Regions from separate parts of the Janibacter sp. FSL W8-0316 genome, predicted to be linked through region 2. Evidence: predicted binding sites of a transcription regulator. Region 2 holds the regulator's gene; the other holds the start of a gene.
The links. The regulator LexA, encoded in region 2, represses DNA repair genes until DNA is damaged. The targets are predictions, from matches to a motif close to TCGAACANNTGTTCGA.
Positions count from the first base shown of each region.

Region 1: a site for LexA is predicted at 4,869-4,884, ahead of NYE39_RS13145 (HNH endonuclease signature motif containing protein). Genes of this name have one in related genera too.

Region 1 is NZ_JBBOQX010000001.1:2,668,052-2,675,544, reverse strand. It holds gene NYE39_RS13160 (DUF4011 domain-containing protein) at 1-1,978, opposite strand, end outside; gene NYE39_RS13155 (MFS transporter) at 1,989-3,227, opposite strand; tRNA gene NYE39_RS13150 (tRNA-Arg) at 3,288-3,359, shown strand; gene NYE39_RS13145 (HNH endonuclease signature motif containing protein) at 3,368-4,843, opposite strand; gene NYE39_RS13140 (Na+/H+ antiporter subunit A) at 5,034-7,493, shown strand, end outside.
Region 2 is NZ_JBBOQX010000001.1:3,428,692-3,436,184, reverse strand. It holds gene NYE39_RS16800 (DUF3427 domain-containing protein) at 1-207, shown strand, start outside; gene NYE39_RS16795 (vitamin B12-dependent ribonucleotide reductase) at 284-3,199, opposite strand; gene nrdR (transcriptional regulator NrdR) at 3,264-3,722, opposite strand; gene NYE39_RS16785 (LysM peptidoglycan-binding domain-containing protein) at 4,008-4,394, opposite strand; gene lexA (transcriptional repressor LexA) at 4,599-5,348, shown strand; gene NYE39_RS16775 (NAD-dependent protein deacetylase) at 5,323-6,186, opposite strand; gene NYE39_RS16770 (hypothetical protein) at 6,293-6,928, shown strand; gene NYE39_RS16765 (LysR family transcriptional regulator) at 6,953-7,493, shown strand, end outside.

The DNA.
Region 1 (7,493 bases), 760 kb from region 2:
CACGCACGCCCGTCGTGTCCTTGGCGAGAGCGTCGAGGCGGGCGGTCAGCTCCTCCCACGGGGTGTCGAGCAGGTCGCCGCCCGCGTCGGTGTCGGCGAGCACGGACCCCACATGGGTCAGGTCGGCGTAGACGCGCTCGTAGGCGGTGTGCGCGCGGTCCATGTCGGCCGGGATGCGGGGGCGTCCGCCGCCACCGGTGAGGCGCGACCAGGAGCGACGCTGCTCGGCGGCCAGCCGCAGCGCGGCGTGGAGGTCCTCGGGCGGGCGACCCGGGCGCAGCAGTCGGCGGGCCTGACCACGCAGGCGCCGCCGCTCGATGGCGCCGAGCGCCTCGAGGTCGGGCGTGCCCTTGGGCGCGGTGGCCGCGAGCAGGTGGTCGAGCGGGGTGTCGAAGACCTCCGGCCGGAAGACCTCGAGGGTGTCGCGGATCTCCTCGATGCCGGCGAGGAACCGACCGAGGTCGGCCGGGCGCCCGGACCGCGGCTCGGCGATGTCGGCGAAGACGTCGCGCACCGTCGTGCGCAGCGACGCGAGGCTGCCGTCCTTGCCGCGCAACCGCTCCAGCGCCGCGAGCACCTCGTCGACGTCGGCCGTGGAGGTCAGCCGGGCGCCCTGCCAGGGCTCGTCGCTGCGCTCGGGGCGCCAGGCCTTGCGGGTCGCGACACCGGTGAGCTGCGCGGCGAGAGCGTCCCTCCCTTCGGCATCGAGGGCGGCGAGCGTGCGGCCGGTGATCCGGACACGGGAGCGGGGCGCCGGTCGGCACGTCGACAGACCGACGATCGCGTCCTGGGCGTCGGCGATGGACACGCCCCAGGGCTCACGCGGCTGGTGCATGGCGTGGGTGTGGCCGTCGAGGATGCGGGCGGCCGACGCCGCGCGCCGGCCCGGCTGGCTGAAGGAACGGTCTGAGTCCGGCAGCCCGCGGGGCCAGCGCTCGGTGACGATCGCGGGGTCGATCTCGGCGGCGGGGTCGGTGACGTGGACGAGCAGGTCCGCCAGGCCGGCTGGGCGCAGCTCGCCGGCGACGGCCTCGATGGCAGAGGCCTTTTCGGTGAGGAGCAGGACGGAGCGGCGCTCACCGGCGGCCTGCGCGATGACCGAGGCGACGAGCCGGGCGACACCGGTTCCGGGCGGCGCGTCGACGTAGAGGTCCTGACCGTCGGCGACGCGGTCGAGCACCGCCTGCTGGTCGGCCGTGACGTCGAGGACGGCGGAGTCGGCAACGCTCGGCGCCTCGGCCTCGGGCGAAGGGAGTGCCTCGCCCGCCAGCAGCGCCGCCGCCGGGCCCTGCTCGAGCGCACCCGACTCGGTGAGCCGGGAGAGGTCGGCGAGCGCCTCGGCCTTGCCGTAGGGGAAGGCCGCCAGGACGATCCGCGAGGAGATGGTGAGCTCGGGCAGGTCGGCGCACTGCTCCCGCAGGGCGTCGAGCACGGGCGTGGGGTTGAAGCCGCGACCGTCGCCGCGGCCGAGGTCGGCGAGGGCCTCGCCGTCGATGTCGCGCCTCAACGCCCGACGCAGGTAGGTCAGGAGCGCGGGGTTGATCTCGACCCGGGGGGCCAGGTCGAGGGCGAAGTCGGGCCCGGGCCGCAGCCGCCGCAGGGCGGCTCGGCGGAGCACGACCGGGGCGAGCGGGCGCTCCTCCTCGCCGGGCACGTGCCACGAGGCGGCGCCCATGGCGAGGAAGCAGGTGTGCACGCCGTGCTCCTCGGCGATCCGCTCGACGTGCTCGGTGAGGCTGGCCGCCCGGCGCTGGGCCCGCAGCAGGGCCCCGGGCTCACGGACGAGGTCGGACAGGCGGGCGTCGCGGCCGGAGAGGAGCATCGCCACGCCACCGGGGTGGGCGTTGGTCAGGTCGACGACGTGGGGATCGCGGGTCGGCCAGATGAGAGTGTTGGGGCCGCCGAGCTCCATCAGCTCGCGGCGCAGGGAGGAGACGTCGGCCGGCGCCTGGGCAGGGGTCGTCGGCACAGGAGTCACGACGCCAACGCTAACAACCGGAGCGGCGCCCCAGCGGGACCAACAGCCCGAGCAGCAGCGCCGCGCCGCCGGCGAGCAGCCCGAGCGCGGGATAGCCCCACCAGCCGACGACGACGCCCGCCAGGGCTCCCCCGCCACCACCGGCGAGGCCCATCGCGACGTCCGACAGTCCCTGGGCCGCAGGCCGCTGACGCAGTGGCACGGCGGCCGTCAGCAGGGTCGAGCCGGCGATGAGGGTGCAGGACCAGCCCATGCCGAGCAGCACCAGCGCCGCCGTCAGGCGAAGGGAGTGCCCGCTCGCGGTCGACGCGGCGAGCAGGCTCGCGGTGAGCAGCACCCCCGCACCGACCGCGATGACCGCCCGGGAGCCCCAGCGGTCGACGGCCCAACCGGTGAGTGGTGAGAAGGCGTACATCCCGACGACGTGGAGGGAGATGACCAGACCGATGATCTCGAGGCCGGCGTGGCCGTGCCGCATGTGCAGCGGGGTCATGATCATCACCGACACCATGACGACGTGACCGAGCGCCATGGCGACCACGCCCATGAGGGCGTCGGGTCGGGTGCGGATCACCGCCCAGCCGCGGGTCGCCTCCCCTTCGAGCCCGGCCGTCGGGTCCGGCTCGTCGTGGTCGACCTGCAGGCTGCGGGCGGTCAGGAGCGGGTCCGGCCGCAGCGCGGCCGTGAGGACGAGGGCGGCCAGGGCGATACCCACGAGCGAGAGGACGTAGGGCCCGACGAGCGCCGGCAGGTGTAGCTGGCGGGCGACCCACTGCCCCGGACCGGTGAGGTTGGGGCCGGCCACCGCCCCGATCGTCGTCGCCCAGACGACGACCGACAGGTGGCGGCCACGGTGCGCGTCGTCGGCCAGGTCCGTCGCGGCGAACCTCGCCTGCGAGTTCGCCGCCGTCGCCCCGCCGAAGAGGAGGAACCCAACGAGCAGCACCGCGAAGGAGCCCACCACCGAGGCGGCCACGATGAGTAGCCCGCCGAAGATCGCCATGAGGTACCCCGTGGTCAGGCCGGGGCGCCTCCCCTTCGCGGCCATGACCCGCGCGACGACGAGGGCGGCGAGCGCGCCACCCAGCGTCTGGGCGGTCCCGCCGAGGCCGGCCCAGGTCTCGCTGCCCGACACGTCGGCCGCGAGCAGGGCCCCGACCGCGGCGCCGGCGCTCACCCCCACGCCCCCGAGGACCTGCGACCCGGCGAGGGTGGTGACGGTGCGCCGCTGCAGGGCCGGGATGCTCACCGAAGGGAGTATGGCGCGTACCCTGTCCCGTGGCGTGGTCGCCTCACCGCACCGCGCCGGGCCTCCGTAGCTCAGGGGAAGAGCACTTCTCTCCTAAAGAAGGTGTCGCTGGTTCGAATCCAGCCGGGGGCGCCCAGCACCTACGCCGCGTCGAGCAGCGCCAGCAGCCGGGCCTCGAGCGCCGAGGGCTGCCCCACCACCGGCCGTCGCTCGCGTCGACCGAGGCCGAGCAGCGGTGGCGCGAGGCAGCGGACGTCACCCGCAGCGGGGGTCGTCAACCTCACCTCGTGCGACCCGCCTCCGGGGTCGAGCCCGGTCGAGATCACCTCGGCCCGCCAGCCGGGGGCCTCCTTGTCGAGGTTGTGCCGCTGGCAGACGCCCATGCCGTTGCTCGCGGAGGTCTCGCCGCCCCGGGCGACCGGGCGGACGTGGTCGACCTCGCGCACCGGCGCATCACACCACGGCACCCGGCAGGTCGCGTCGCGCAGCTCGATCAGCCGCCTCAGCCGCCCGGCGAAGATCCGCTGCCTCGAGTCGACGGCCACGAGATCGCGCCCGGCGGGCGCCGTCCAGAGCCGCCGCAACCAGAGCGCCGTCTCGCCGTCTCGGTCATCGCCCGCGTCGAGCAGTCGCAGGACGTGCTCGCGGGCGAGGTCACCGGCGAGCGCGCCGTGGCCCGGCACCTCGACCTCGTCGTCGGCGCCGCCAGCGCCGGCGCCGGCGCCCGAGCGCCCGCCCGGAAGGAGCACGCCCTCGCGCATCACGAGCCCGATCTCGACCGGCTGGGGCTGACCGGGCGCCCGCCCGGAGAGCAGCTCGAGCGCCGTGTCGGCCATCCACGCACCGCGACCCCGCGGGTCGGCGGCGGCAGCCGCATCGGCCTGCGGGTCACCGGTCGCCACGTGCCGCGCCTGCTCGGCCGCGCGCAGCGCGACGTGGGCGCCGACGACGTCGACGAGCGGCCCGAGGATCGACAGCCAGGCCATGCCGTCAGGCGCCGGGCGGACCGACACGTGCCGCGAGGCGGCGGCCCGACGCCGCCGCTCGACGACCGACTCCTGGTCGAGGTCGACGCACGCCCGGTGCGCCGCGGCAGCCAGCGCCCGGTCACCGAGGTCGCGCAACCCACCCGCCAGCCGGCGGTCGGCCTCGCGCCGGTGCTCCGGCGACAGGCAGGCCGTCTCGCGGACGACGATCGTCGCCCGCCACTCGCTGATCTCACCCGCGGTGAGCGCGGCCATCGTGCCGGGCAGCTCGTGGACGAGCGCCCGCGCGGCGCCGACGTGACGGTCGGCCTGACCCGGCGAGCACCGCCGCGCCAGCGCCACCTCGCTGCGGGTGGCCCGGCGTCGCAACGAGGCCTCGCGGCGGGAGATCTCCTCGGCGGCGGCCATCTCGGCCACCCGCGTGTCACGCTCCTCGACGAAGCGCGCGGTGGCGCGGGCCTGCGCGGCGGCCGCGGCCCCCTTCGTCATCTCGAGGAGGGCGACGACCTCGAGCAGCTCGACCTCGGTCAGCCCGTCGACGCCGGTGGCGGACACCTCGGCAAGGACGGTGCGCAGGCGCCCCGGGACCGTGGTCCCACTGACCTGATCGGTGATCGACTGCTGTGTCATGGCGCCTCCCCTCGCCCCTCCAGTATCGAACATGTGTTCGAAGAGTTCAAGAGGGTGGGCCGAGATTTCTTCGGGAGCTGCCGAGCCGGGCACCTACGGCACCGCGAGGACGCGCGTGCACCCCGGCCTCGGGGCGCCGGTCACCTGCCGTTAAACTGGCCTCCCGTCCCCGGACCCGTGAGAGGCCCTCGTGACCCTGCTGCTGCTTGCGCACTTCGCGGCGGCAGCAGTTGCGCCCGGCCTCGCCAAGTTCCTCAACCGACGCGCCTTCCTCGTCCTGGCCCTCGTGCCCGCCGCGGCCTTCGCCTGGCTCCTCGCCCAGACCGGCGACGTGACCGCCGGCCGGTCGATCGTCGAGGACATCGCCTGGGTCCCCTCGCTCGGCATGGACTTCGCGCTGCGGCTCGGCACCCTCCAGTGGCTCCTCGGGCTGCTCGTCACCGGCGTCGGTGCCCTCGCCCTGCTCTACTGCGCCTGGTACTTCAAGCCCGACGACCCCAGCCTGTGGCGCTTCACGGGCGTCTTCACCGCCTTCGCGGGCGCCATGCTCGGCCTCGTCCTCGCCGACAACCTGCTCGCGCTCTACATCTTCTGGGAGCTGACGACGGTCTTCTCCTACACGCTCATCGGGCACAACCCGGTGCGCTCGGCCAACCGCCGCTCCGCCACCCAGGCCCTGCTCGTCACGACCTTCGGCGGCCTGGCGATGCTCATCGGCACGGTGATCATCGGCGAGACGAGCAGCTACACGATCAGCGAGATGCTCGCCTCGCCGCCCCCGGCCGGCGCCCTGACGACGACGGCCGCCCTCCTCGTCCTCGTCGGCGCCCTCACCAAGTCGGCGCAGGTGCCCTTCCACTTCTGGCTGCCCGGCGCCATGGCCGCCCCGACCCCGGTGAGCGCCTACCTGCACGCAGCCTCGATGGTCAAGGCCGGCATCTACCTCATCCTGCTGCTCGAGCCGATCTTCGCGGACGTGCCCGGGTGGCGTCCGGTCCTGCTCGTCCTCGGCCTGTGGACGATGATCCTCGGTGGCTGGCGGGCCCTGCGTCAGGACGACATCAAGCTCCTCCTCGCCTACGGCACGGTGAGCCAGCTGGGCTTCATGACCGTCCTCGCGGGCGTCGGCACCCAGGCCGCCGGGCTGGCCGCCCTGGCCCTCGTCCTCTCCCACGCCCTCTTCAAGTCGGTGCTCTTCTTCAGCGTCGGCATCATCGACAAAGGGACCGGCACCCGCGACCTGACGCAGCTGCACGGCCTCGGGCGCACCGCACCGGTCCTCGCCGCCGCCGCAACCCTGTCCGCCGCCTCGATGGCCGGCCTGCCGCCCCTCGTCGGCTTCGTCGCCAAGGAGTCGGCGCTCACCGCCGTCATCGAGTCCGCCCACGGCCCCCTGTCGACGACCACCGGCTGGCTGGCCGTCGCCGGCCTCGTCACCGGGTCCGTGCTCACGGTCGCCTACTCCGCGCGGTTCGTCTGGGGTGCCTTCGCGACGAAGGGGGCGACCGGCGCCGCCCCGAGCCCCACCCCCTTCGCCGCCCCCCACGCGCTGCTCATCGCGCCGGTCCTGCTGTCGCTCACGACCCTGGCGTCCGGCTTCTTCGGTGACCCGCTCACCGAGCTCTTCCGCCCCTACACCGAGACGCTGCCGGGCGCCGAGCCCGAGCACCTCGCGCTGTGGCACGGCCTCACCCCGGCGCTCGGGCTGACCGTCGTGGCCATCGTCGCCGGCCTCCTGCTCTTCGTGGGGCGGGCCCCCTTCGCCCGGGTCCAGGCCGCGCTGCCCGAGGTGGTCAACGCCGAGCGCGTCTACCAGCGCTTCATGAAGGCCCTCGACCGCTTCGCCGTCGAGGTCACCGCCCTCGCCCAGGGCGGCTCGCTGCCGACCTACCTCGGCACGATCTTCCTCGTCGTCATCCTCCTGCCGGGCGTCGTCGCCGCCACCGCCCTGCCGGGCACCGAGGTCCGGCTGTGGGACACCTTCAGCCAGGCGGCCGTCGGGCTCTTCGTCATCGCCGCGGCGATCCTCGCCGTGCGCGGTCGCAACCGCCTCCAGTCGGTGATGTTCGTCGGCCTCACCGGCTACGGGCTCGCGCTGCTCTTCCACCTGCACGGGGCGCCCGACCTCGCCCTGACCCAGGTGCTCGTCGAGACCTTCTCCCTCGTGCTCTTCGTTCTCGTGCTGCGCATGCTCCCGCAGGACTTCCGCCGCCGCCCCCGCTCCGGCCGCCGCTCGCGCCGCCGGCTGTGGCGCCTCGCCCTCGCCGGGACCATGGGCGCGGCGATCTCCACCCTCACGGTCGTCGCGGCCAATGCCCGCATCCACGAGCCGATCAGCAAGGCCTTCCCCGAGCAGGCTTACGACTTCGGCCACGGACAAAATGTCGTCAACGTGACCCTCGTCGACATCCGCGCCTGGGACACCCTCGGCGAGATCTCGGTCCTCGTCGCGGCCGCGACCGGCATCGCCAGCCTGGTCTTCGTGCGCACCCAGGACGTCGAGCGCTCGTGGACCCGCCGGCGCAACCAGGGCCCGGTCACCGCGTCGATCCCCCGCGAGCGCCGCTCGGTCATCCTCGAGACCGCCACCCGGCTGGTCTTCCACGTGATGATCGCGCTCTCGCTCTACCTCCTCTTCTCCGGGCACAAC
Region 2 (7,493 bases):
ATCCACCACGCTGAGCGTGGCAGTTATGTCCTTCTGTTCGCCCGCGCGACGAAACTCAATGAGTTCGGATCGGGTGTTCCCTACGTCTTCCTGGGACCTGCCACCTACGAGAGCCACCGTGGCGAGCGCCCAATTGCGTTTACCTGGCGCCTCCACACTCCGCTGCCGCAGAGCATCTACCTGACGGCCGCGGCTGCTGCTTCATAGCTCGCCTCTTCGCGGCACGCCGAAGGGGGCCAACCGGACTCGCCGGTTGACCCCCTTCGTCAGCTACGGATGCGGATCAGCTGCAGCCGCTGGTGGAGCCACAGCCCTCGCAGACGTAGCAGGAGCCGGCGGGACGCATCTTGGTGCCGCAGGTCATGCACATCGGTGCGTCGGCGGTCTTGCCCTGGAACTTCTCGAGCAGCTCGGCCGAGGAGTGGACCGTGGCGTCGACCTCGCGGACGGAGGCGGCACCGGAGCCGGTGTGGTCAGCGGACTCCTGCTCGGAGGTGGCGACGGCGGCCGTGGGCGACTCCTTGGCCTCCTTGACTTCCGAGGTGGCGGCCGACTGGCTGAAGGACTCGTCGTAGTCGCTGTCGTCGTCGGACGCCTCCGGGGCGTAGGAGCCCGTCTCTAGCTGGCGAGCACGCTCCTCGGCGGTGTGGATGCCCATGAAGGACCGGGTGTCGAAGTCCAGGTAGTCCAGCGCCAGGCGACGGAAGACGTAGTCCATGATCGACTGCGCCATCCGCACGTCCGGGTCGTCCGTCATGCCGGCCGGCTCGAAGCGCAGGTTGGTGAACTTCTCGACGTAGGTCTCCAGCGGCACACCGTGCTGCAGCGCGATCGAGATCGCGATGGAGAAGGCGTCCATCAGACCGGCCAGGGTCGAGCCCTGCTTGCCGAACTTCAGGAAGATCTCGCCGAGCTCGCCGTCGTCGTAGGTGCCCGCGGTGAGGTAACCCTCCGCGCCACCCACGGCGAAGCTCGTGGTCTGCGAGGTGCGGCGCTTGGGCAGGCGGCGACGCAGCGGGCGGTACTCGACGACCTTCTCGGTCTCGACCGCAGCGGCCTCGGCACCGGCCTTGGCGTCCTTGGCGGTGGACCCACCGTCGGACAGCGGCTGGCCGACCTTGCAGTTGTCGCGGTAGACGGCGAGCGCCTTGAGGCCGAGCTTCCAGCCCTGGACGTAGACGTCCTCGATCTCCTCGACCGTGGCCGACTCCGGCAGGTTGACCGTCTTGGAGATCGCGCCGGAGAGGAAGGGCTGCACCGCAGCCATCATCCGCACGTGCCCCATCGGGGCGATGGCGCGGGCGCCCATGGCGGTGTCGAAGACCTCGTAGTGCTCGGGCTTGAGGCCCGGGGCGTCGATGACGTGACCCTTGTCGGCGATGAACTCGACGATCGCCTCGATGGTCTCCTCGGCGTAGCCGAGCTTCTTCAGCGCGCGCGGGATCGTCAGGTTGACGATCTGCATCGAGCCGCCGCCGACGAGCTTCTTGAACTTCACCAGCGAGAAGTCGGGCTCGATGCCGGTGGTGTCGCAGTCCATCATGAAGCCGATGGTCCCGGTGGGGGCGAGCACCGACGCCTGGGCGTTGCGGTAGCCGTTCTTCTCGCCCGTCTTGACGACCGCGTCCCAGGCCTTCGTGGCGAAGGCGTGGATGTCCTTGTCCATGGTGTGCATGGTGCGGATCTGGTCGTTGGCCGCCTGGTGCTTGCGCATGACGCGCTTGTGCGCGTCGGCGTTGCGGGCGTAGCCGTTGTACGGGCCGACGATGCCGGCGAGCTCCGCGGAGCGCTTGTAGGACGCACCGGTGAGCAGCGAGGTGATCGCCGCGGCCAGCGCACGGCCGCCGTCGGAGTCGTAGCCGTGACCGGTCGCCATGAGCAGGGCGCCGAGGTTGGCGTAGCCGATGCCCAGCTGGCGGTAGTCACGCGTGGTCTCGCCGATCGACTCGGTCGGGAAGTCCGCGAAGCAGATCGAGATGTCCATCGCGGTGATGACCAGCTCGGCGACGGCCTGGAAGCGCTCGGCGTCGAAGGTGTCGTCGTCCCCCAGGAACTTCAGCAGGTTGAGCGAGGCCAGGTTGCACGAGGAGTTGTCGAGCGACATGTACTCGCTGCACGGGTTGGACGCGGTGATCCGACCGGTCTCGGGGTTGGTGTGCCAGTCGTTGATCGTGCCGTCGTACTGGATGCCCGGGTCGGCGCACTCCCACGCGGCGGTCGCGATCTTCTTCATCAGCTGGCGCGCGTCGACGGTCTCGATGACCGAGCCGTCCTTGCGCGAGGTCAGACCGAAGTCGGTGCCCTCCTCGACCGCACGCATGAACTCGTCGGTGACCCGAACGGAGTTGTTGGCGTTCTGGTACTGGACGGAGGTGATGTCGGCGCCACCGAGGTCCATGTCGAAGCCGGCGTCACGCAGCGCGCGGATCTTGTCCTCCTCGCGCGCCTTGGTCTCGACGAACTCCTCGATGTCCGGGTGGTCGACGTCCAGGACGACCATCTTGGCCGCGCGACGGGTGGCGCCACCGGACTTGATGGTGCCGGCGGAGGCGTCGGCACCGCGCATGAAGGAGACCGGGCCGGAGGCGGTGCCGCCGGAGGAGAGCAGCTCCTTGGAGGAGCGGATGCGGGAGAGGTTGAGGCCGGCGCCGGAGCCGCCCTTGAAGATGAAGCCCTCCTCCTTGTACCAGTTGAGGATCGAGTCCATCGAGTCGTCGACCGAGAGGATGAAGCAGGCGCTGACCTGCTGCGGGCTCGCGGTGCCGACGTTGAACCACACGGGCGAGTTGAAGCTGAAGATCTGGTGCAGCAGCGCGTAGGTCAGTTCGTGCTCGAAGATCTCCGCGTCGGCGGGCGTCGCGAAGTAGCCGTGCTCCTTGCCCGCCTTGACGTAGGTCAGGACGACGCGATCGATCAGCTGCTTGAGACCGGCCTCACGCTCCGGGGAGCCCACCGCGCCGCGGAAGTACTTCGTCGTGACGATCGTCGAGGCGTTGACCGACCAGAAGTCGGGGAACTCGACGCCGCGCTGCTCGAAGATCGTCGCACCCGTCTTCCAGTTCTGCTGGACGACGTCGCGCTTCTCCCAGGTCACCTCGTCGTAGGGGTGGACGCCCTCGGTAGTGTGGATGCGCTTGATCGTCAGGCCCTTGGTGCGGGACCCGCGACGGGCGCTCGGCTTGCCGGCGGTCTCGGTCATGCTGCTTCTCCTCGATCCGTGTGGTGACGGTCTGCTGCTGGTCGGTGTGGAGTGCTGGTCTGGTCTAGGGAGCGGGCGCGTGCTCGGCGCGCAGCCGCTCGATGGCGGTCTCGAAGTCCTCGAGCGAGTCGAACGACTGGTAGACCGACGCGAAGCGCAGGTAGGCGACCTCGTCGAGCTCGCGCAGCGGCGGCAGGATCGCCATGCCCACCTCGTGGGCGTCGATCTCGGCGCTGCCCTGCGAGCGGATGCTCTCCTCCACGCGCTGAGCGAGGATGGCGAGCTGGTCCTCGGTGACCGGTCGGCCCTGGCAGGCCTTGCGGACACCGGCGAGCACCTTGGCCCGGCTGAAGGGCTCCGCCGCACCGGACCGCTTGGTCACGGTCAGGCTGGCGCTCTCCAGGGTGGTGAAGCGCCTGCTGCACTCGGGGCACTGACGGCGGCGCCGGATGGCGCTGCCGTCCTCGGTCGTGCGGCTGTCGATGACCCGGGAGTCGGTGTGCCGGCAGAACGGGCAGTGCATGCCTACTCCCTTCGATCGACGCCGTCCTGTGGACGGTGCGGTGGACAGATCTGGGGACGAAACCCCATTTCCTGTGGAGAACCGGCTTCATCCTGTGCACTAGATGTGGACGAATGACAACGGTGTAACCACTAGATGTAGTGACCATTAGAAACCCTTGTGAGCCGCGACGCAAGTCCCCCGGCAGGTCGGTCGACGAACGGCACATCGGCCGCCTCCACGCGCTGTGGAGACGGCCGATGGCGGGCCCGGGCTGGGTCGAAGAGCCCGGGAGTCAGGGGCGCCTCAGGGCGCGGGGATGGTCAGCGTCTGACCGGCGTGCACGTGGCTCGAGGGCAGGTCGTTGGCCAGCTGGATGCGGGTGACGGCCTCACGGGTGGGCACGTCGGACAGCTCGGTGGCGGCGATCTGACCCAGGGTCTGCCCGGGCTCGACCGTCACGGTCTGCGGCGTGGCGGCCGGGCCGCCGAAGGCCATCGTCGCGCCGGCGATGCTCGCGACGAGCACGGTCGTGGTCGTGATGGCCAGGCGCCCACGACGGGTCAGGCGAAGGGAGGCCGGCGCACGGTCGGTGACCGCGTCACCCGTCGGCACGGAGACGAGGTGACGGGAGCGTGCCGGCCGGCCGGGGCGCACGTCGATGCGGACGGGGGCGGCGGTGAGAGCGGTCATGCGGTCCTCCTCGTGGCGGCTCTGTCGAACCGGTGTTCGATAGAACGTCTGTACGATGTCTAGCACGGCTGTTCGAAAGAAATCAACAACACGCTCGAACATGTGTTTGAAATACGTGTTCGACCGGCCTACTGTCGGTCACACCGAGAAGTTGACCAGCGACCACCGACAACGGTGTCGCGGCAGACGGACGAAGGGGTCGAGATGGGCGACGAGGACAACATCCACCAGCTCCCGCAGCGGGACACCGGCGACGGGCTGACGGTGCGCCAGCGCAAAGTGCTCGAGGTGATCCGCAATGCCGTCGCCACCCGTGGTTACCCGCCGAGCCTGCGCGAGATCGGTGAGCTCGTCGGGCTGACCTCCCCCAGCTCTGTCGCCCACCAGCTCTCCTCCCTCGAGCGCAAGGGCTACCTGCGGCGCGACCCCAACCGCCCCCGCGCCATCGAGGTCATCTCCCCCGACGGCGAGCCGACGCCGACCGAGCCCGCCGCGGTCGCCGACATGGCCGGCATGCGTGGTGGCGCGAGCGCCGACGACGAGGTCGTCGACCCGACCGGCTCCGGCGACGAGCACCCCGAGGCGAGCTATGTCCCCGTCCTGGGCCAGATCGCCGCCGGCGTCCCGATCACCGCCGAGGAGGTCGTCGACGACGTCTTCCCGCTGCCCAAGCAGATCGTCGGCGAGGGCTCGCTCTTCCTGCTCAAGGTCGTCGGCGACTCGATGATCGACGCGGCGATCTGCGACGGCGACTGGGTCGTGGTGCGGCAGCAGCCGAGCGCCGACAACGGCGACATCGTCGCCGCGATGCTCGACAACGAGGCCACGGTCAAGACCTTCAAGCGCAAGGACGGCCACGTGTGGCTGCTCCCCCACAACCCCGCCTTCGACCCCATCGACGGCGACCACGCGACGATCCTCGGCAAGGTCACCGCGGTGCTGCGGCGCCTCTGACCTCCACCTCCACGAGGTCGACGAGGGAGCGAAGGGAGTCCCCCAGCTCCCCGTCGACGCGATGGTCGACGAGGTCGTCGCCCCGGGTCGGCCCCCGGGTGATGAGCGAGACCGGGATCCCGCGCCTGGCCGCGTGCCGGACGAAGCGCAGCCCCGACATCACCTGCAGCGAGCTGCCGAGGACGAGCAGGCTCGGCGCCGCGTCCACGAGGTCGAAGCAGTGCTGGACGAGCGGCTTGGCGACCGCCCCGCCGAAGAAGACGACGTCTGGCTTGAGTGTGTCCGCACCGCACTGATCGCACGCCGGCGCGACGAAGCGCTCGACGTCGACCGCGTCCAGGCGCACGTCGCCGTCGGGCCGGATCTCGTCGCTGTCGACGTCGAAGCCGGGGTTCTGCGCAGCCATCCGCGCGTCGAGCGTCGGCCGGTCGATGCGTGCGCCGCACGTCAGGCAGACGACCTCGACGAGGTTGCCGTGCAGCTCGACGACATCGCGCGTGCCGGCGGCCTGGTGCAGGCCGTCGACATTCTGCGTGATGAGCGGTCCGACCGCGCCGAGCTCCTGCAGTCGGGTCACGAGGTGGTGCGCTGCATTGGGCCGGGCCGCGTGGAAGCGTCTCCAGCCGACGAAGCTGCGTGCCCAGTAGCGCTGCCGCGCCTGGCTGCTCCCGACGAACTCGGACAGGTGCATCGGCGTCACCCGGCGGGTGCCGTCTGGCCCGCGGTAGTCGGGGATGCCGCTGTCGGTGGACATGCCCGCGCCGGTGAGCACGAGCGCCGGGCCAGCGCACAGCACGGCTGCAATCTGCTCCGTGACCGCCTCGGACGCATCTGCCATGGACCGATCGTAGGTCGGCGCGACAGACCGGTGGAACCAGCCGCCCCCGGCCGACGTCGCAGTCCACGAGGATGGTCACCACCACCCGCCGCCGGAAGGACCCGTCGTGCGACTCCCCCTTCGTGCCGTGTCACTCGTCGCCGCCACCGGGCTGCTCGCCGCGTGCGCTCAGACCACGGCCGATCCGCGATCGACGTCCCCGAGCTCCTCCCTGTCGATGGCCATGCCGACGTCGGTACCGGCGGCGAAGGGAGAGGTCACGGCCCTGGCGATGGTCATCGAGAAGGACGATGGTCCGCGAGCCTGCCTCGGCGGCGTCCAGGAGTCGCTGCCGCCGCAGTGCGACGGTCCGCGGCTCGAGGGGTTCCAGTGGTCGGACGTCACCTCGGACGAAGCGAGCGGCGTGAAGTGGGCGCAGCCTGTGCGGGTGACGGGCACCTGGGACGGCACGACATTGACGCTCACGGAGCCGGCCGCTGACGAGGCGCGCCCCGACACCACCGCCGGTCCCGCCCCACGGACCACGTGCGACGACGCCGAGCGCATCCACGACGAGATCTGGCGGGACGAGGACTCCCTGCCGCCGGGTGCGCTGTCCGGCTACCCCGGCTCGGGCTGCGTCGAGCTCTTCGTCACCTACGACGACGGCTCGATCCAGCGCGCCCTGGACGCGAAGTACGGCGACGGCGTGGTCGTCCAGTCGGCGCTGCGGCCCGTCGGCTCGGGCTCGTCCACCGACTGAGGCTCCACGACCTACCATGGGCGCATGATCGACGCCGCTGGGCTGCGCGTGATGCGGGCCATCGCCGAGGAGGGCAGCTTCACCGCCGCTGCCCTCGCGCTCGGTTACTCGCAGCCGGCGGTCTCGCAGATGGTCAAGCGCCTCGAGCAGCGCACCGGCACCGTCCTCGTCGAAAAGGTCGGTCGCTCCGTCCGGCTCACCGAGGCCGGGGCCGTCCTGGCCCGCCACGCCACCCCGGTCCTCGCCGCGCTCGACGCCGCCGAGGAGGAGGTCGCTGCCATCGCCGGGTTGCGGTCCGGACGGGTGCGCCTCATGGCCTTCCCCTCGTCGTCGGTCACGCTCGTCCCCCGTGCGCTGGCCGCGGTGCGTGCCGAGCACCCCGACCTGTCCGTCCAGTTCACCGAGGCCGAGCCCCCGGAGTCGCTCGCCGCGCTGCGCGCCGGCGAGGTCGACCTCGCCGTCGCCTTCTCCTACGACGGCAGCGACCTGGCCCGGGGTGAGGACCTCGAGGGCTTCGTCGTGCACCCGCTGCTCGACGAGGAGGTGCGTGTGGCCCTGCCGCGCC